DNA from 4 places in the Chromobacterium sp. INPA-IVC genome. Region 4 is predicted to be linked to each of the others. Evidence: predicted binding sites of a transcription regulator. Region 4 holds the regulator's gene; each other region holds the start of a gene.
What was found. Region 4 encodes sigma-54, which starts transcription at its own class of promoters, with help from an activator protein. Its sites were predicted from a motif close to CTGGCACGCTTCATGCTT; they were not measured.

Region 1 (4,807 bases), on a different contig from region 4:
GCCTGGAGACGCGGATCAGTTGCTCGCCGTTTTCATCGCGCAGCCGGAACTCGCGCAACTGGCTGAAGGGATGGCCCGGCAACAGCAGCAGCGCCGGGGCGCCGGCGCTGGCGGGCAGCCTCAGGCCGCGCTGGAAGCTGTCGCCGCTGTGGGTGATGCTGGGCATGGCCCGCACCGGCTGCGGCTGCGGCCCCAGGATTTCCACGCCGCACTCCACTTCCGCCCCGGCCGGCTGCATCAGCACCCAGCGCACCGCGCACAGCCGGACCTCGCCGGCCAGGTCCAGCAGCAGGACTTCCCCGGCGCGCAACGGCTGTTCCAGCGGCAGGCCGCGCAGCAAATAGCCCGATTCGCTGCGGTTGGCGACGGTCAACAGGCTGGAAGCGGGAGGCGGGCGCAGATGGGCGCTGTCCTCGTCGGGGGGCGCGCCGGCCGGCTGCCAGCTGCCGCCGTTGACGCGGTGCCAGATGGCGGCGACGCCGGCGGTGATTTCGGCCACCGCGCGCGCGTCTTCCCGGTTGTGCCGCCGGCGCCGCGGACGCTGCCACTCCTCGGTCAGGCTGCTGAGCAGCCGCACTTCGTCGTTGAGCATGGGAGAGGCGCTGCCGCTGGAGGTTTTGCGCAGCTGGACCAGGCTTTTCCGCATCGAGGCCAGCGCGCCGGACAGCTCGACCAGGAAGCAGTCCGGCTGGGATGGGGACGGCCGGGCCGGGAGGTAGCGGGGCGGGGCGTCTTCCCGCAGGTCTAGCACATAGCCCTGGCGGCCTTCCGGCAGTTGCGCCAGCGGCAGCAGCTCCACCTGCTTGGCCAGGTCATAAGCCAGCTGTCTGGCCAGCTGCATGTCGCCGGTCGATAGTCGGTTGGTGGCGGTGAGTCCCAACAGCAGCAATTGGCGATACATGATGGCCAGCGTGTCGTCGCCGGCCAGTGATTTGTCCTGCCAGCCGCGCTGTAGCGCCAGCCCGTACAACTGGTGGCAGTCGAGCCAGAAACCGGGAGGCAGCGGACAGTAGTTTTGCTGGCTGATGTTCAGGTATTGGCGCGCGGCCATCATCGTGTACAGCAGCAGTTCCTGTTTGGGCTGCTCGCGCTCCAGCAGCGCATGGCGGGCCAGCTTCTCGTTGAGCGTCTGCTTGAAGGCCAGGAACAGGTTGGCGAACAGCTTGACGCCGATGGCCGCCAGCAGCCGCATCTTGGGGGAGGCGACCGCATCGCCGTGCTGGGCTTCGCTCTCCAGCAAGGGGTAGTAACGATCCAGCGCTTTCAGATAGAGCTTGAGCAGCTTGTAGCGCTGCATGGGATCCATCGGGACGCGGCCCAGCTGGTGGAGGCCCTGGCCCAGCAGCTTGCCGCATTCGGCAAGGTCGGTGTAAGGGAGGCGCTCCAGCCAGGCTGCGACGCTGGCTGGCTGGGTGTCGACGAGTTGCGGGTCCATATCCTTCTTCGGCAAGACGAGTGGCGGCATTCGGGCATGGCTCCGAGGCGGGCGCTGCGAAAGGGAAGGGATGGAGGCGCTCAGGGCAGCGGGGTGGCGTCGCCGCCGGCGCTTGTTCCTGCCAGCACCTCGTCCAGCGCGTCGAGGCTGGCCGTCAGCAGCCAGTCCATCTCTTCGGGTTTCAGCGTATACGGCGGCATGAAGTAGACCGTTTTGCCTATCGGCCGCAACAGGCATCCGCGTTTCAGCATGGCCGAAAAATAAGCCAATGCAAAGTCGGAGCGCGTGGTTTCGACGTCGAAGGCCCAGATCATCCCCTGATGGCGGAAATGGCGGATTTCGGGCCGGCTGGCCAGCGGGCGCATCCGCTCGGTGAAATCGGCGGCCTTGAGCCGGTTGGCCTCCAGCACGTTGTCGTCGTCGAAGATGTCCAGCACCGCCAACGCGGCCGCGCAGGCGAGCGCGTTGCCGGTGTAGCTGTGCGAGTGCAGGAAGCCGCGCGCCACGTCGTCATGGTAGAAGGCGTGGTAGATTTCGTCCCGGGTCAGCACGCAGGACAAAGGCAGGAAGCCGCCGGTGATGCCTTTGGACAGGCACAGGAAGTCCGGCGTGACGCCGGCCTGCTGATAGGCGAAGAAGCTGCCGGTTCTGCCGAAGCCGACGGCGATCTCGTCCGCGATGAGATGCACTTCGTAGCGGTCGCACAGCCGGCGCAGCTCGGTCAGGTAGACCGGATCGTACATCGCCATGCCGGCGGCCCCTTGGACCAGCGGCTCGACGATCACCGCGGCGACCTCGCCGCCATGCTTGGCCAGCAGATTTTCCAGCGAGCGGGCGGCGCGCAGCGCGACATCAGCCGCGCTTTCGCCGGGTCCTGCCTGGCGGGCGTCCGGGCTGGGCGCGCGCAGGCCGGGCTTCAGCAGCTCGGCGTAGGTGGACGAGAACAGCGGCACGTCGGTGACCGCCAGCGCGCCGACGGTTTCGCCGTGATAGCTGTTTTCCAGACTGACGAAACGGCTTTTCTGCGGCCGGCCGACATTCTTCCAGTAATGAAAGCTCATTTTCAGCGCGATTTCGGTGGCGCTGGCGCCGTCGGAGCCGTAAAAGGCATGGCCGAGGCCGGATAGCTTGGCCAGGCGTTCGGACAGCTCCACCACCGGGCGGTGGGTGAAGCCGGCCAGCATCACGTGCTCCAGCCGGTCCAGCTGCTCGCGCACCGCTTGCTTGATCCGCGGGTGGCCGTGGCCGAACAGGTTCACCCACCAGGAGCTGACGCCGTCCAGGTAGCGCTTGCCGTCGAAATCGGTCAGCCATACGCCGTCCGCGCTGGCGATGGGTACGATGGGAAGCCGCTCGTGGCGCTTCATCTGGGTGCAGGGGTGCCAGACGGCGGCGAAACTGCGCTCCAGCCAGGCTTGGTTGCTCATGCGGCGGCTCCTGTGTATCCGGGTGGGAAAGCGATGCTAGCACAGTCCGAACGGGCAGTCGGGGTGACGAAAAACGGCAGTTTCTGACCTATGCTGACAAAGCTGTGCCCGGGCCGGCGCCGATGGCTGCTCTTTGCGGGGCTGGCATGTTTCGTGCTGGCTGGTTTCGGTACAACATGACGGGGCAAACCCGCGACCTTTGAAGATGGGAGGGAGGGATGCGCAAACGCGCCTGCCTCCGCTTTGGCTAAGCTTGGCTCAAACTGGGAGTTCAACATGAAGAAACAGCATAAACAACAGGGCTTCACGCTGATCGAACTGATGATCGTGGTGGCCATCGTCGGCATCCTGGCCGCGATCGCGATTCCGGCTTATCAGGACTACTCGAAACGCGCGCGGGTGTCGGAAGGCTTGCAGCTTGCCTCTGCCGCGCAGACAGCGGTGGCAGAATATTATTCGACCAATAACGCGTGGGCGAGCGGTACCGCTCCTTTGAACTCCCTCTATGGGCTTGCCACCACCATTCAGGGCACTTCCGTCCAGGGCGTAGCGGTTGGTGCCAACGGCATCATCTACGTTGCCTTCAATGGCACAGTGTCTTCAGGCAGCGCGATCGCGCTGGTGCCGACCGTCGGGTCCGGCAGCATCACCTGGGGTTGCTATTACTCCGCCGCATCTGCGGTAGGCACGGCGCCTACCGGCTATACGATGAACGGCTTGACCGCGAATGTGGTTCCGACGACTTGCCGGAATTGATGCTTAGAATGCAGTGATGGAACAGGAGGCGCATGCGCCTCCTTTCTTTTTTGGCGCATTCCAAGCGAGAATGCGATTGCATATCAAGCATGGGGGCGCGAGGTGGTGAGCGGCAATATTTCGAACAATATTCGTAGCGGCGGCTTGCTGGCCTTGCTGTACGCCCTGCTTTTCATTTCTCCTTTTCTGAACTTCGCTCGCTACCCTCCCTTTCAGGATTGGTGGAGCAATGCGCTTGCCGTCGGCGGCTGTGGTTTGGCGTCGATATTGCTTCTTTCGACTCGGGCAGAGCTGCTGGCCATTCCGCGAGTGGTGTTGGTATTAGCCGCGCTATTGTTGCAATGGGGCTATTTGTCCGGACTCTGGTATCAGAATTTCCTGTTCGCCATTCCCGCTCTTGGCGCCTTGTGCTGCATGCTGTTTCTTTCCCTGTTCGTCAGCAACGCCGCCCATATAAGCAGGGAGAGGTGGTGCGCGCTCTTGGCAGCTTGCTTGGTGTTGGGCGCTTCGCTCCAGATCATATTGGGCGCGATACAGATCGTGGGACTGGCGCCGCTTTTCCGCGGTTGGGTGTTGTTCAATATGGGTTCGCCGACGGATCTGCTCGGGAATGTCGGCCAGCGCAATATGTATGCCGAGTATGTGGCATGGGCCATTCCCGCGGTTTGCCTGTTGTATGCGCGCGGTGCGTTGAGAATGGGTTTCTGCTTTGCCGTTCTTTTATTTCTGGCGTTGTTCATGACCTGGACGGGAGCCCGGCTGGTGTTGGCGTATGGTTTGGCCTGGGCATGCGTCGCATGGTTCTGGTATCGCCGATCGCCAGCGGATCCAGTGCTGAAACGCATGCTGCACGCGATGCTGTCCGCAGTCATCCTGCTGGTGTTGTTGCAGGTATTCAACCGGGAGATCATTGCCGGGCTGAATCATTTGGGATTGCATCTGCAGATGCAGAGCGGTTCGGATCGTCTGATGGACGCAGGTTTCGGCGCCAGGAGGCGGATAGAATGGAGCAAGGCGTGGGAAGTCTTTCTGGCGCATCCTTGGGTGGGGGGAGGACTGGGCAGTTACGCGGCCGAGTCTGTTCGTCTGGAGGCGTTTGGAGGACTGCCCAAGGCGCCGGAAAGTTGGTTGTTTACGCACTGCCACAACCTTTTCTTCCAGCTATTGGCTGAAACAGGCTTATCCGGCG
Region 2 (4,807 bases), on a different contig from region 4:
CAGCTTGTTGCCGCGGTATCCCCCCAGCTTCTCCATGAAGCGGGCGCGGATCAGCGATTTCTCCATCAGCGCGATGGCGGTGCCGTCCTCCTTGCGCGAAGTGAACAGCAACATGGACAACCACTTGAACAGCGTTTCGCGCCCCAGCAGCAACAGGGTTTCCTCTATCGTCTGCACCTTGCGCGACAAGCCGTGTATCGGCGAATTGATGAAGCGCAGCAGCTTGAACAGCAGCACCGAGTCCAGTTTGAACTGGGCTTCCACTTCCTTGGGATCGGCGCTGGTGCGCAATAGGCGCATGATCTGCAGCACGCGGGTCTGGTTGGTGTCCACCTTGCCGCCCTCCAGCGCGTGGGCGGTGGTGACGAAGGGGCCGTGGAACAGCGCGAAGCGATTGTTGCCCGGCCCGCGCAGGCAAACGTCCATGTCCTCGGCGGTGCCGACATTGCGCGCCAGCCATCGGGCGCCGGGATAGCGCTTGGGCAGCTGGTCCAGGATGGGCGCCAGCACCCGGGTGGACGGACCCGCGAAGTCCAGCACCATGAAGTCGACGCGGCTGAACAGATCGGCCTGCAATCCCGGGCTAAGCATGTTCTGGTCGTAGGCGGCGGGTTCCAGCGCGAAGCGCAGGCCGAGCTTCTGCAGCTCGTCCAGCTGGCGCAGCATGTGCTCCGCCACCTCCATCCCCGGCAGCGGCTCCAGCACGAAGATCACGCTGCCCGCCGGCATGCCGCGCAACTGCGGATCGTCGAGCGAGGTCATCGCGATGTGGACGAAGGCGCGGCGGTAAGCCAGCAGCCGGAATATGTCCATATTGTGCAGCGTGGCCAGCAGCAGCCGGTCGAATTCCTGCTGCTTGCCGGCCTCGATGTTGCGCTTGCCCTGGCGGACGAAAAAATCGTAGGCGACGACGCGCTGCTGGCGGTCCATCACCGGCTGGTGGGACACAAAGCCCAGCGTGGCGGGCAGGTCGACCGGCTCGTCCTCCGCCGGCGGCGGCGGGATGATGGTATCGAGCGGCTCCGGCCCCGCCTCCTGATGCGGGGCCTCTTCCTCATTCGCGTTCTTCTTCAGACGTCCGGCCAATCCATCTATCAGATTTTTCAGCATGGTGTCATCCCAGGGTTGAACTGGCCTCGAGCCTGCCCGGCCGGTATATGTGCATTCTAGCCGATATGACCCGCAATTCTCGGCGTTTCCACCCGCACATCGCCGCATTGCGCGCGGTGGCGCAAGGCGTGGTCGATCAGCACCAGGGCCAGCATCGCCTCGGCGATCGGCGTGGCGCGGATGCCGACGCAGGGATCGTGGCGGCCATGGGTTTCCATGGTCACCGCCTCGCCCTGCTTGTTGATCGAGCGGCGCGGCTGGGCGATGGACGACGTCGGTTTGATGGCGATGGAAACGTCGATCTGCTGGCCGGTGGAGATGCCGCCCAGCACGCCGCCGGCGTGGTTGCTGGCGAAGCCTTGCGGCGTCAGCTCGTCGCCGTGCTCGCTGCCCCTCTGGGCCACGCAGCCGAAGCCGGCGCCGATCTCCACGCCCTTGACCGCGTTGATGCTCATCATCGCGTAGGCGATGTCAGCATCCAGGCGGTCGAACACCGGCTCGCCCCAGCCCACCGGTACATTGTCGGCCACCACGCGCAGCCGCGCGCCGATCGAGTCCAGGCTCTTGCGGATGCTGTCCATATATTCTTCCAGCCGCGGCACGATGTCCGGATCGGCGCTGAAGAAGGGATTGCCGCCCACATGCTCCCAGCCCTTGAACGGCATCTGCACTTCGCCGATCTGAGTCATGTGGCCGCGAATGACGATGCCGTATTTTTCGCTCAGCCACTTCTTGGCGATGGCGCCGGCCGCGACGCGCACCGCAGTCTCGCGCGCCGAGGAGCGGCCGCCGCCGCGCGGATCGCGGGTGCCGTATTTATGCCAGTAGCAGTAATCGGCATGGCCGGGGCGGAAAGTCTCGGCGATATTGCCGTAATCCTTGCTGCGCTGGTCGGTGTTGCGGATCAGCAGCGCGATCGGCGTGCCGGTGGTCTTGCCCTCGTAGACGCCGGACAGGATTTCCACGGTGTCCGGCTCGCGGCGCTGGGTGACATGGCGGCTGGTGCCAGGCTTGCGGCGGTCCAGCTCCGCCTGGATGTCCGCCTCGGTCAAGGCCAGTCCCGGCGGACAACCGTCCACCACGCAGCCTATGCCCGGCCCGTGGCTCTCGCCGAAGGAAGTCACCGTAAACAATCGTCCCATGCTGCTGCCTGACATCTGCTTTCCCCTGCCCCTGATTGCGTATCGTCATCGATTCTAGCATGGCGCGCGCAGCAAACAGCCATGCTGCGGCGCGCATTGAAATCGGCAGCGGACGCTGGCATTCTTTTTGCATAAACGGGCGATGCGGGAATGCCCGCCCTTCCCGACGGGAAGGCCATCCAATCGGACAGGAGTCTGCCATGAACGCATCGACATCCGGCCTCGCGCGCAAGCTCGGCGGCTGGCAACTATGGGGCATCGCCGTGGGGCTGGTGATATCCGGCGAATACTTCGGCTGGAGCTACGGTTGGGCGCAGGCCGGCACGCTGGGCTTTCTGTGCGCCACGCTGTTCGTCGCGCTGATGTACACGGCCTTCATCTTCAGCTTCACCGAGCTGACCACCGCCATTCCGCACGCCGGCGGGCCCTTCGCCTACGCCCGCCGCGCCTTCGGCCCACTGGGCGGCTTCGTCGCCGGCTTCGCCACGCTGTGCGAATTCGTGTTCGCGCCGCCCGCCATCGCGCTGGCCATCGGCGCTTATCTCAATGTGCAATTCCCGTCGCTGGCGCCCAAGTGGACCGCCTGCGGCGCCTATCTCGCGTTCATGGCGCTGAACATCGCCGGGGTCGGCATCGCCGCGATGTTCGAGCTGGCGGTCACGCTACTGGCCATCTTCGAACTGCTGGTGTTCATGGGTGTGGTGGCGCCGGGCTTCAGCTGGGACAACTTCATGCGCCACGGCTGGGCCGGGCAGGACGCCTTCCATTGGGGCGCCGTCGGCGGCATGTTCGCCGCGCTGCCGTTCGCGATCTGGTTCTTCCTGGCGATAGAGGGCGCGGCGATGGCGGCCGAAGAAGCCAAGGACCCGGCCCGCACCATCCCGCGCGCCTACATCGCCGGCATCCTCACCCTGGTGGCGCTGGCCTTCGGCGTGATGGTGATGGCCGGCGGCGCGGGCGACTGGAGCCGGCTGGCCAACATCAACGACCCGCTGCCGCAGGCGATGAAGCTGATCGTCGGCGAGCACAGCGGCTGGCTGCACATGCTGGTGTGGCTGGGCCTGTTCGGCCTGGTGGCATCGTTCCACGGCATCATCATGGGCTATTCGCGGCAGATCTTCGCGCTGGCGCGGGCCGGCTACCTGCCGCGCGCGCTGGCCGCCGTCCATCCGCGCTTCAAGACGCCGCACCGCGCCATACTGGCCGGCGGCGCGGTCGGCATCGCCGCCATTTTCAGCGACGATCTGGTGCAGATCGCCGGCCAGCCGCTGACCGCCAACATCGTCACGCTGTCGGTGTTAGGCGCCATCGTCATGTACATCGTGTCGATGCTGGCGCTGTTCCGGCTGCGCGGCCGCGAACCGGCGCTGCCCCGGCCATTCTCCGCGCCCTGCTATCCATGGCTGCCAGCGCTGGCGCTGGGCTGTTCGCTGATCTGCCTGGTCGCCATGGTCTATTACAACCGGCTGCTGGCCGGCATCTTCGCCGCGATGTTCACTGCCGGCTATCTGTACTTTCTCGCCACCACCCGTCAGCGCGCCGAAGCTGCCCAAGACGCGATGCTGCACAGCGCGCCATCCGAAGCCCAACCCGACCCCGTCAAGGCCACGACATGAGCCACGCCATCGCCATAGGACCGCGGACCTACCGCTTCGCCGACCTGAAAACGCTGCTGGCGCGCGCCAGTCCGCTGCGCTCAGGCGACCAGCTGGCCGGCGTCGCCGCCGCCAGCGCCGAGGAGCGGGTGGCGGCGCAAATGTGCCTGGCCGATCTGCCGCTGACTGTCTTTCTCAACCAGGCGCTGATTCCCTACGAGGAAGACGAAGTCACCCGGCTGATCCTCGACAGCCACGATGCCGCCGCCTTCGCCGCCGTCTCCCACCTGACCGTGGGCGGCCTGCGCGATTGGCTGCTGTCCGACGCCGCCACCGCGGAGACGCTGGCGGCGCTGGCTCCCGGCCTCACCCCGGAAATGGCTGCGGCCGTGTCCAAGCTGATGCGCAACCAGGACCTGGTGCAGGCGGCGCGCAAATGCCGCGTCGTCACCGCCTTCCGCAACACCCAGGGCCTGCCGGGACGGATGGGCGTGCGGCTGCAGCCCAACCATCCGGCCGACGACGCGCGCGCCATCGCCGCCGCCACGCTGGACGGCCTGCTCTACGGCGCCGGCGACGCGGTGATCGGCATCAACCCGGCCGGCGACAGCCCCGGCGACATCCGCAACCTGCTGACCCTGCTGGACGAAGTGCGCCAGCGTTATGCCATCCCCACTCAAAGCTGCGTGCTCACCCACGTCACCAGCACGCTGGACCTGATCCGCCAGGGCGCGCCGGTGGATCTGGTGTTCCAGTCGATAGCCGGCACCGAGAAAGCCAACGCCGGCTTCGGCGTCAGCCTCGCCGTGCTGGACGAAGCCCATCAGGCGGCGCGGGAGCTGAAGCGCGGCACGGTGGGCGGCAACGTGATGTACTTCGAAACCGGCCAGGGCAGCGCGCTGTCGGCCAACGCCCACTGGGGCGTGGACCAACAAACCTGCGAGGCGCGCGCCTACGCGG
Region 3 (4,807 bases), on a different contig from region 4:
AAGGCGGCGGGCGGGAGCAACGGGATCAGGGCAGTTCGACGTAGCCCATCCGGCGCTGGATGATGCGGGTCTTGCGCGCCAGGCCCGGCGCGCCGCGATGCTCGTCGTAATAGCGCGGATTGGGCACCATCGCGGCCAGCTTGGCGGCCTGGGACGACGACAGGCGCGAGGCGCCGGTGCGGAAGTAATAGCGCGAGGCAGCCTCGGCGCCGAACACGCCGTTGCCCCACTCGATCACGTTCAGGTAGATCTCGTAGATGCGGCGCTTGTCCAGCACCGACTCCAGCATCACCGTGATCAGCGCCTCCTCCAGCTTGCGCCACGGCGTCTTGCCGCTGGACAGGAACAGGTTTTTGGCCAGTTGCTGGCTGATGGTGGAACCGCCGGCGACGATCTTGCCCTTCTGCAGATTCTTCTCGAACGCCGCCTCGATGCCGTCCCAGTCGAAGCCTTCGTGGTCGACGAACTTGGCGTCTTCCGATGCGATCAGCGCCCGCTTCAGATTGGGCGATATCTTGTCGTACGGCACCCACTTGTGGCGCAGCTCGGCCTCGGGGTCGTCCTGCTGCAGCCTGGCCAGCTGCTCGTTCATGAAGGAACTGGCGCCGGGATTGTGGTCGCGCCAATAGACGATATGGCCGAGCACCCACAGGTTATACAGCAGAAAGGCGGCCACCAGGGCCGCCAGGATCTTGAACAGGATGCGCGTCATGCTCAGGCCAGCACTTCCCTCAGCATATTGGTCACCTTGCGCGTCTCGGGCTGCACGCCGCGCCAGATGGAGAACGACTCGGCAGCCTGCTCCACCAGCATGCCCAGGCCGTCGGCCAGCATGCCGGCGTTTTCGCCTTGGGCGCGCTGCAGGAACGGCGTCAGGCCGGCGCTATACACCATGTCGTAGGCCAGCGTGCGCGAGGTGAACACGCCGTGCGGCAGCGGCGGCATCTCGTTGTTCAGACTGGTGGAGGTGGCGTTGATGACGATATCGAAGCTGCGGCCTTCCAGCGCGGGGTAGCCGACCGCCTCCACCTTGCCGTAGCGGGCGAAGTGATGAGCCAGCGCCTCGGCCTTGATCACGGTGCGGTTGACGATGGTCAGGCTGGCGGGCTTCTGCTCCAGAATCGGCTCCAGCACGCCGCGCACCGCGCCGCCGGCGCCCAGGATCAGCACGCGTCGACCGGCGATCGGGTAATCCAGGTTTTCCACGATGTCGCGCACCAGGCCGACGCCGTCGGTGTTGTCGCCGTAGACCTTGCCGTCGCGGAAGGCCAGCGTGTTGACCGCCTCGGCCGCGCGCGCGCGCTCGGTCAGCTCGGACGCGTAGCGGAAGGCGTCGCCCTTGAACGGCAGCGTGATGTTCAGCCCCTTGCCGCCCTTGGCCACGAATTCGCCCACCACCTCGTTGAAGCGGCCGATGTCGGCGAACAGGCGCTCATAGCTGATGTCCTCTCCGGTGGCCCGGGCGAACTCCTCATGGATGAACGGCGACTGGCTGTGGGAGATCGGGTTGCCGATTACGGCGTAACGGTCGGTCATGTCCGGCTTTCCAAAATGCGATATGTTTTGTGCGGCCAAGGCGCCGCCGACAAAACCTCCCGGCGCGCCCTGAAACCGGGCGCGCGCCCATCGGGAATGCGCCGTACGGCGCGTCGTGGCTTTGTCGACAGATCGAAGCTGCGGGTTCACCCCACACTTTGCCGCTTAACGCCGCAAACTTCAACCGCCTCGGACAAGGACTGCGCTCAACCCTGCACCCACGGCAGGCCGCGCCAGCGCCAGCCGCCGACCGAGTTGCGGTGGCCGTCGCCGTCGCGGTCGCCCTCGAAGCCTTCCAGCACGTTGTACACCTCGCTGTAGCCGTTGTCCGCCGCCAGCCGCGCCACTTGATCGGAACGGGCGCCGGAACGGCAGATCACCAACAGCACCGCCTCCGGGTCCACCTGATGAGTCAACTGGGCCAGAAAGTTGGGATTCGGCTCCATGCCGGGATAGCTGCGCCATTCGATGTTCACCGCGCCGGGCACGGTGCCGACGAATTGCCACTCCGCATGGCTGCGCACGTCCAGCAGCACCGCCTTGGGCAGGCCTTGCATCAATTCATAGGCCTCGTCGGGCAGCACCGCTCCGCTGTAGGACAGGCCCAACTGTTCGGCGCGCTGGTGCGCGGCCTCCAGAATCAGTTTCATTCTGCTCATCTGTTTTCCTCCTGCAACACTTCGGGCTTATGTTGGCGATTATCGACCCGCCCGGCATGACTGGCAAATTGCACCACATCGGTGCACCGCCCGGATCGAGGCACCAGATTGGTTCAAGCTCAGTCATTCCAGCCGGCTGGATAAGCCAAAGCGGCTATGACACAATGCAGCAGCAGCGTTTCAGAGGCTGGCACGCTTCCTGCTTGCCGGGGACGTACCAAAATTTTCACGCACTTGCCCTTGGGTGCCCGTTGCCTTCCAGGAGATAAAACATGGCAGTAGCCGACGTAGTCAAACTGATCCAAGAAAACGACGTCAAATTTGTCGATCTGCGCTTCACCGACACCCGCGGCAAAGAACAGCACGTCTCCATCCCGGCGCATGTGCTGCTGGAAGACGCCGACGAGTGGTTCGAGCGCGGCCACGCCTTCGACGGCTCCTCCATCGCCGGCTGGAAAGGCATCCAGGCTTCCGACATGCTGCTGATGGCCGACCCTGCCACCGCCCGCCTCGATCCGTTCTTCGACGAGCCGACCGTGTTCATGCACTGCGACGTGATCGATCCGGCCGACGGCAAGGGCTACGACCGCGACCCGCGCTCCATCGCCAAGCGCGCCGAAGCCTACCTGAAGGCATCCGGCCACGGTGACACCGCCTACTTCGGCCCGGAGCCGGAATTCTTCATCTTCGACAGCATCACCTGGGGCGCCGACATGTCCGGCTGCTTCGTCAAGATCAAGGCCGAGGAAGCCGCATGGGCGTCCGCCGAGGAATTCGAAGGCGGCAACATGGGCCACCGCCCGGGCATCAAGGGCGGCTACTTCCCGGTGCCGCCGGTGGACTCCTCGCAGGACATCCGCTCCGCGATGGTGCTGCTGCTGGAAGAACTGGGCGTGCCGGTTGAAGTGCACCACCACGAAGTGGCCACCGCCGGCCAGAACGAGATCGGCACCAAGTTCAGCACGCTGACCCAGCGCGCCGACTGGACCCAGATCCTGAAGTACGTGGTGCACAACGTCGCCCACAGCTACGGCAAGACCGCCACCTTCATGCCCAAGCCCATCGTCGGCGACAACGGTTCCGGCATGCACGTCCACCAATCCATCTGGAAGGACGGCAAGAACCTGTTCGCGGGCGAAGGCTACGCCGGCCTGTCCGACACCGCGCTGTACTACATCGGCGGCATCATCAAGCACGCCAAGGCGCTGAACGCGATCACCAACCCGGGCACCAACTCCTACAAGCGCCTGGTGCCGCACTACGAAGCGCCGGTGAAGCTGGCCTACTCGGCCAAGAACCGCTCCGCCTCGATCCGCATCCCGCACGTGGCCAGCCCGAAGGGCCGCCGCATCGAAGCGCGCTTCCCGGATCCGCTGGCCAACCCGTACCTGTGCTTCTCCGCGCTGCTGATGGCCGGCCTGGACGGCATCCAGAACAAGATCCACCCGGGCGACGCCGCGGACAAGAACCTGTACGACCTGCCGCCGGAAGAAGACAAGCTGATCCCGACCGTGTGCGCCAGCCTGGACGAAGCGCTGGCCGCGCTGGACAAGGACCGCGAGTTCCTGACCCGCGGCGGCGTGTTCTCCAACGAGTGGATCGACGCCTACATCGAACTGAAGATGCAGGAAGTCAACCTGGCCCGCATGACCACCCACCCGGTGGAATTCGCGATGTACTACTCGCTGTAAGCAGAAAACGCGTCAATTGGAACGGCAGCCCAGGCTGCCGTTTTTCTTGCTCTCGCATAAATGACGCGGCGGCCCGATTTGCTTATCATGCAAGGGCGATCCACACCCTGTATCCGGACGATGAAGACATTCGCACTCTGCTTGCTGCTGGCCTGCGGGGCGGCCCAGGCGGCCACCATCTACAAGTACGTCGACCCGCAAGGCAACGTCACCTACACCAATGTGCCGATCCGCGGCGCGCAGCCGATCAAGCTGAATCCGCTGTCGTCCTATCCCAGCCAGCGCGCCAAGAACAACGGCGCCTCCGCCGGCAAGCCCGCCGCGTCCGGCGGCTATCCCAATGTGGACGCCGATACCCAGAAGCAGCGCGACGGCGGCCGCAAAAAGATACTGGAGCAGGAGCTGTCCAACGAAGCCAAGGCGCTGGACGCCGCCAAGAAGGCGCTGGATGAAGGCAAGGCGGTGCGGCTGGGAGACGAGGCCCGCAACTACCAGAAGTATCTGGACCGGGTGCAAAAACTGCAGAACGAAGTCACCGACCGCGAAAAGAACGTCCAGGCTCTGAAGAAGGAACTCGGCCTGCCATAGCCATACGCACCATTATGGTGCACACTTGAGCCAGGACGCGCGTCCGCGCCCCGCGGCGCGGTCCTACGGGCTGGCGCGCTTATTGCTGCGTTCAGCGCGACACCACCATCCAAGCCATCCCATGACGATACCCAGCTTTGCCGGACTGGAGCTCCTGGACACCCCGGTGCTGATCTGCGACGCCGACGCCGCGCTGCGCTTCGTCAATCCCGCCTGCGAAAACCTGCTGGCGCTGGGCAGCCGCGAGTTGCTGCGCCACGCGCTGCCCGACCTGTTCCAGCCCTGCCCCGAACTGCTCCAGGCGCTCTCCACCGCGCTCGGCCAGGGCGCCAG
Region 4 (4,807 bases):
TCAGGTAGTCGACCTCGGCGAGGCCCAGCACTTGCACCCGGTTGGGGTGGATGAAGTTCAGGTGGCCGACCAGGGCCAGCGTCGGGCGCTGGTCGTCGTTGCCGATCACGTTGTCGGAGCCGCCGGTGCCGGCGACCCAAGTCAGATTCAGCTTCTGCTGGTTTTCCTGATACAGCCGGCGCACGGTGATGCTAGGCATGGGGCGTCCATTCGCAAAGCAGCTTGTACAGTTCGTCGCGCGCGCCGGTGCCCAGCATCTGCTCGCGCATCTGGCGGCTGGAGAACAGCTGCGCCAGCTCCGACAGCACCTGCAGGTGCAGGTCGGTGGCGTGCTCGGGGACCAGCAGCACGAACAGGCATTGCACCGGCTTGCCGTCCGGCGCGTCGAAGGGAATGGGCGCCTTCAGGCGGATGAACACGCCAGTGGCTTCCTTGAGGCCGCGCGCGCGGCCGTGGGGAATGGCCACGCCCTGGCCGAGTCCGGTGGAGCCCAGTTTTTCACGGCTGAACAGGCTGTCGAAAACCTCGCTGCGGGCGATGCCGCGGGTATTCTCCACGAGCAGCCCCACTTGTTCGAACACCCGCTTCTTGCTGGCGACGTCCAGATCCAGCAGGATATGGTCCGGGGTCAGGATCTTGCCGATGAGAGTCATGTTGGATTATGCATGCGGCTCTTGGGGTGAAACTGTGAATTCTACGTTGCCTTGATAGTACTGAAAACCGGCAAGCGCAAAGAAAAACGGGAACCGTCAGGCTCCCGTTGTCTTCAGCTAGGCCTTACAGCGTGGCCTGGGTCTGAGACGCTTCGCCCGAGCCCAGCGCGCGGTGCTCGGTCAGCTTTTCCTTGTACTTCAGGACTTGGCGGTCCAGCTTGTCCATCAGGAGGTCGATGGCGGCGTAGAGGTCGGCCTCGGAAGCTTCGATGTGGATGTCCTTGCCGGACAGGTGCACATTGACTTCAGCCTTCTGGACCAGCTTGTCCACCGACAGGGTGACGGAGATATCGATCACGTGGTCGACATGGCGGGTAATGCGCTCGAGCTTGTTCTCGATGTATTCGCGCAGCGACGGGGTGACTTCCAGGTGCAGGCCAGTTACTTTGAGGTTCATACCCTAGCTCCTTCTGGTGTTGACCACCCGGTCGGGTTGCCGGGCGGCATTGTATTCTTGAGGCGCCCTACAGTGCCTTGCGCAGATTCACCGCCGGAATCTGCATGGCTTCACGATACTTGGCTACGGTGCGTCTGGCAACCTGTATTCCCTGCTTGGCCAGCGCGTCGGCGATGGCGCTGTCGGACAACGGCTTCGCGCGGTCCTCGGCGTCTATCATGCCGCGGATATGGGCCTTGATCGCCGTGGCGGAGCACTCTCCGCCGCTTTCAGTTTCCAGCGAACTGCCGAAGAAATACTTGAGTTCGAACAAGCCCCGCGAACAAAGCAGGTATTTCTGGCTGGTGGATCGGGAAACGGTGGATTCGTGCAGGCCCAGTTCTTCCGCGATGTCCCGCAGGATCAGCGGGCGCATCGCCACTTCGCCGTGCTCAAAGAACGATTGCTGGCGCTCAACGATAGCTTCCGCCACTTTGAGTATGGTGTCAAACCGTTGCTGGATGTTCTTGACCAGCCAGCGCGCCTCCTGCAAACGGCCGGACATTTCGCCGCCGGCGCGCTGGTCGGCCAGCATGCGCTCGTACAGCCGGTTGACTCGCAGGCGGGGCATCGCCGCGCGATTGAGCTCGGCCGCCCAGCGGCCGCGCAGCTTGCGCACGCTGATGTCGGGAATCACGTAATGGATGTCGCCGTGGCCGAAGCCGGTGGCCGGGTGCGGGTTGAGGCGGGCGATCAGCGCCTGCGCGCCGCGCAGCGCCGCGTCGTCGCAGCGCAGCAGCTTTTTCAGCTTGGCGTAGTCGCGGCCGCCGAGCAGGGCCAGGTGCTCGCGGACGATGGCCAGCGCCAGCGCGTGCCCGGGCTCGCCGCCGGGAAGGCGCTGCAGCTGAAGCGTCAGCGATTCTGCCAGCGAGCGGGCGCCGACGCCTGCGGGATCGAATTGCTGCAGCAGCTTGAGGCCCACGGCCAGCTCGTCGACTTCCAGCTCCAGCTCCAGCGGCAGGTTGCCGGCCAGCTCGTCCAGCTCCAGCGGCAGGTAGCCGTCGTCGTCCAGCTCCTCGATCAGCAGGCGCATCACCGCGCGGTCGCGGTCGGAGAGGGCGATCTCGCTCAATTGGGTCAGCAGGTGTTCGCGCAGGCTGACCGGGCAGGGCACGTTGAGCATGGGGTCGAAGTCGTCGTCGTCCCCCCTGCGGCTGCCCGCGCCCCAATCTAGTAGCTCGCCGGCGCTGTCGTCGCGTCCATCCGCCTCTTGCGGCTCGGCCGCGCTTTCGGGCTGCTCCGCGCTGTCGGCCGCGGCTTCGCCGTCGCGGGGCTCGTCGCCGCGCTCCAACAGCGGATTGTCCAGCAGGAAACGCTCCACCTCCGTCTGCAGGTCCAGCGTGGACAGTTGCAGCAACTTGATCGATTGCTGCAGCTGCGGCGTCAGCGTCAGTTGCTGGGATACCTTGAGCTGAAGTGCCTGTTTCATCGTTTACAGATGGAAGTGCTCGCCGAGGTAGACCTCGCGCACTCTCTCGTTGTTGACCAGTTCTTCCGGCTCGCCGGAGGCCAGCACCGAGCCGTCGCTGATGATGTAGGCGCGGTCGCAGATGCGCAGCGTCTCGCGCACGTTGTGGTCGGTGATTAGCACGCCGATGCCGCGCTCCTTCAGGAAGGAGATGATCTTCTGGATGTCGATCACCGCGATCGGGTCCACGCCGGCGAACGGCTCGTCCAGCAGGATGAAGCGCGGGCGGGTGGCCAGCACGCGGGCGATCTCCACCCGGCGGCGCTCGCCGCCGGACAGCGACAGCGCGTTGCTGTCGCGCAGGTGGCCGATGTTGAGGTCGTCCAGCAGCAGGTCCAGCTCTTTCTCCAGCTCCTTGCCCTTGAGGCCGGAGATTTCCAGGATGGCGGCGATGTTCTCTTCCACCGTCATGCGGCGGAAGATGGACGCCTCCTGCGGCAGGTAGCCGAGGCCGAGCTGGGCGCGCTGATGGATCGGGTAGTGGGTGATGGACGCGTCGTCCAGGCGGATGTCGCCGTCGTCGGCGCCGATCAGGCCGACGATCATGTAGAAGCTGGTGGTCTTGCCGGCGCCGTTGGGACCGAGCAGGCCGACGACTTCGCCGCTCTCGATGCTGAGCGACACGTCTTTGACCACGGTGCGCTTCTTGAAGCGCTTTTTCAGGTTGGTGACGGTGAGGATGCTGTGCTTCATTGCGCGGCGGCTCCGGCGGCGGGCTTGGCGGCCGCCGGTTGCGACGCGGTGTTCTTCGGCTGCAGGATCACGGTGGTGCGTCCGCCCTTGCCGGCGTTGGCGCCGCCGCCCATCACCTGGTAGACCTCGCTCTGGGTGTCGTAGGTGATCACGTTGCCGATCACGAGGTCGCCGTTGCGCTTGACGCGGGCGTTGCCGGTCAGCACCGCGAAGTGCTTGGCGCTGTCGTAGTCCAGCTTGCTGGACTGGCCTTCGATCCAGCCGCTGTTGTTGTCCAGCTTCTGGCGGAAGGTGACGATGCGGCCGGTGGCCTGCAGCGTCTGGTTGCCTTGCGGGTCTTGGGTGGCGACCACCTTGTCGGCGTTCAGGCGCAGCGTGCCCTGGATCACCACCACGTTGCCGGTGCAGGTGGAGACGCCCTTGGTCTGCTCCATGGTGCAGCCATTGTCGCTGGTGATCTCGATGGGCTTGGTTTTGTCTGCCTGTTCGGCGTGCGCCAGCGCGGAGGCGGACAGCAGCAGGCCGGCCAGCAGGATGCGGGAATTATTTGGCATAGACGATCTTGGTCTTGGAATACAGATTGAGCAGGCCCAGCGACTCCTGATAGCTGAAGCCGATGGAGTTGGCGACCGAGTTGCCTTGGTAGATCACCGACGGCGCCTTGGAGCTGGCGAAGCGCTTGCCGGTATCGACGAACATCGCGCTGCTGACCAGCCGGGTCTCGGGCTGCTTGCTGTCTGCGGGTTTGATCAAAACGACTTTCTTGTCGAAGTAGGCCTGCTGGCTCTTGTTGTTGTAGCGGCCGGTTTCCCCGGTGACATGGTATTGCAGCACGCCCTGCTGGTACTGATACAGGTCGGGGTTCTCGAAATAGGCGTCGGGCTTGCCCGGATACTGCCACATGCGGGTGGCGATCAGCCGGTCCATCAGCTTGCCTTGCTTGTCGTAGCGGGTGGCGATCATGTTTTCCGCCACGTACTCGGGCTTGTCCGGGTCGAGTTCGCGGCGGTGGCTGTCCCAGCGCGAAATCTGGTCCAGCCATATCGTCAGCAGCGCGGTCAGTCCGACCAGCAGCACCGGGAACAGGCGATGGGAGCGCAGCAGCTTGATCATGCCAGATACCGGGCGAGCACGCCTTCGAACGTGCCCTGGGCCTGCATGATCAGCTCGGCCAGCTCGCGCACCGCGCCGTGGCCGCCGGAATTGCCGGTCACGTAGTGGCAATGCTGGCGCACCTGCGGCGGAGCCTCGGGCACCGCCACCGCCAGGCCGACCCGGGTCAGGATGGGCAGGTCGATCAGGTCGTCGCCGATGAACGCGCATTGCTCGGCGGACAGGCCGGTCTTGTCCAGCAGCTCGGCCAGCGCGACTTTCTTGTCGTGGACGCCGCCGTAGTAGTGGTCGATCTTCAGCGCCTGGGCGCGGTGCTCGACGCAGCGGTCGGCGCGGCCGGAAATGATGGCCAGCTGCACGCCGGTGCCTTGCAGCAGGCGCAGG

Region 1: ACX17K_RS16170 (pilin) is a predicted target of sigma-54. The motif match lies at 3,004-3,021, and genes of this name have one in related genera.
Region 2: eat (ethanolamine permease) is a predicted target of sigma-54. The motif match lies at 2,368-2,385, and genes of this name have one in related genera.
Region 3: glnA (type I glutamate--ammonia ligase) is a predicted target of sigma-54. The motif match lies at 2,383-2,400, and genes of this name have one in related genera.

Annotation. Positions count from the first base shown of each region.
Region 1 is NZ_JBTNLS010000008.1:99,153-103,959, reverse strand. Features, by position in the region: gene ACX17K_RS16180 (cyclic-di-GMP receptor FimW-related protein) at 1-1,435, opposite strand, end outside; gene ACX17K_RS16175 (adenosylmethionine--8-amino-7-oxononanoate transaminase) at 1,516-2,862, opposite strand; gene ACX17K_RS16170 (pilin) at 3,139-3,618, shown strand; gene ACX17K_RS16165 (PglL family O-oligosaccharyltransferase) at 3,724-4,807, shown strand, end outside.
Region 2 is NZ_JBTNLS010000009.1:209,393-214,199, forward strand. Features, by position in the region: gene ACX17K_RS18325 (EAL and HDOD domain-containing protein) at 1-1,110, opposite strand, end outside; gene aroC (chorismate synthase) at 1,167-2,267, opposite strand; gene eat (ethanolamine permease) at 2,453-3,868, shown strand; gene ACX17K_RS18340 (ethanolamine ammonia-lyase subunit EutB) at 3,865-4,807, shown strand, end outside.
Region 3 is NZ_JBTNLS010000004.1:83,204-88,010, forward strand. Features, by position in the region: gene mtgA (monofunctional biosynthetic peptidoglycan transglycosylase) at 26-712, opposite strand; gene aroE (shikimate dehydrogenase) at 715-1,536, opposite strand; gene ACX17K_RS08020 (rhodanese-like domain-containing protein) at 1,743-2,195, opposite strand; gene glnA (type I glutamate--ammonia ligase) at 2,468-3,886, shown strand; gene ACX17K_RS08030 (DUF4124 domain-containing protein) at 4,007-4,474, shown strand; gene glnL (nitrogen regulation protein NR(II)) at 4,596-4,807, shown strand, end outside.
Region 4 is NZ_JBTNLS010000006.1:214,743-219,549, reverse strand. Features, by position in the region: gene hprK (HPr(Ser) kinase/phosphatase) at 1-199, opposite strand, end outside; gene ptsN (PTS IIA-like nitrogen regulatory protein PtsN) at 192-653, opposite strand; gene hpf (ribosome hibernation-promoting factor, HPF/YfiA family) at 778-1,110, opposite strand; gene ACX17K_RS12750 (RNA polymerase factor sigma-54) at 1,178-2,578, opposite strand; gene lptB (LPS export ABC transporter ATP-binding protein) at 2,582-3,310, opposite strand; gene lptA (lipopolysaccharide transport periplasmic protein LptA) at 3,307-3,864, opposite strand; gene lptC (LPS export ABC transporter periplasmic protein LptC) at 3,854-4,423, opposite strand; gene ACX17K_RS12730 (KdsC family phosphatase) at 4,420-4,807, opposite strand, start outside.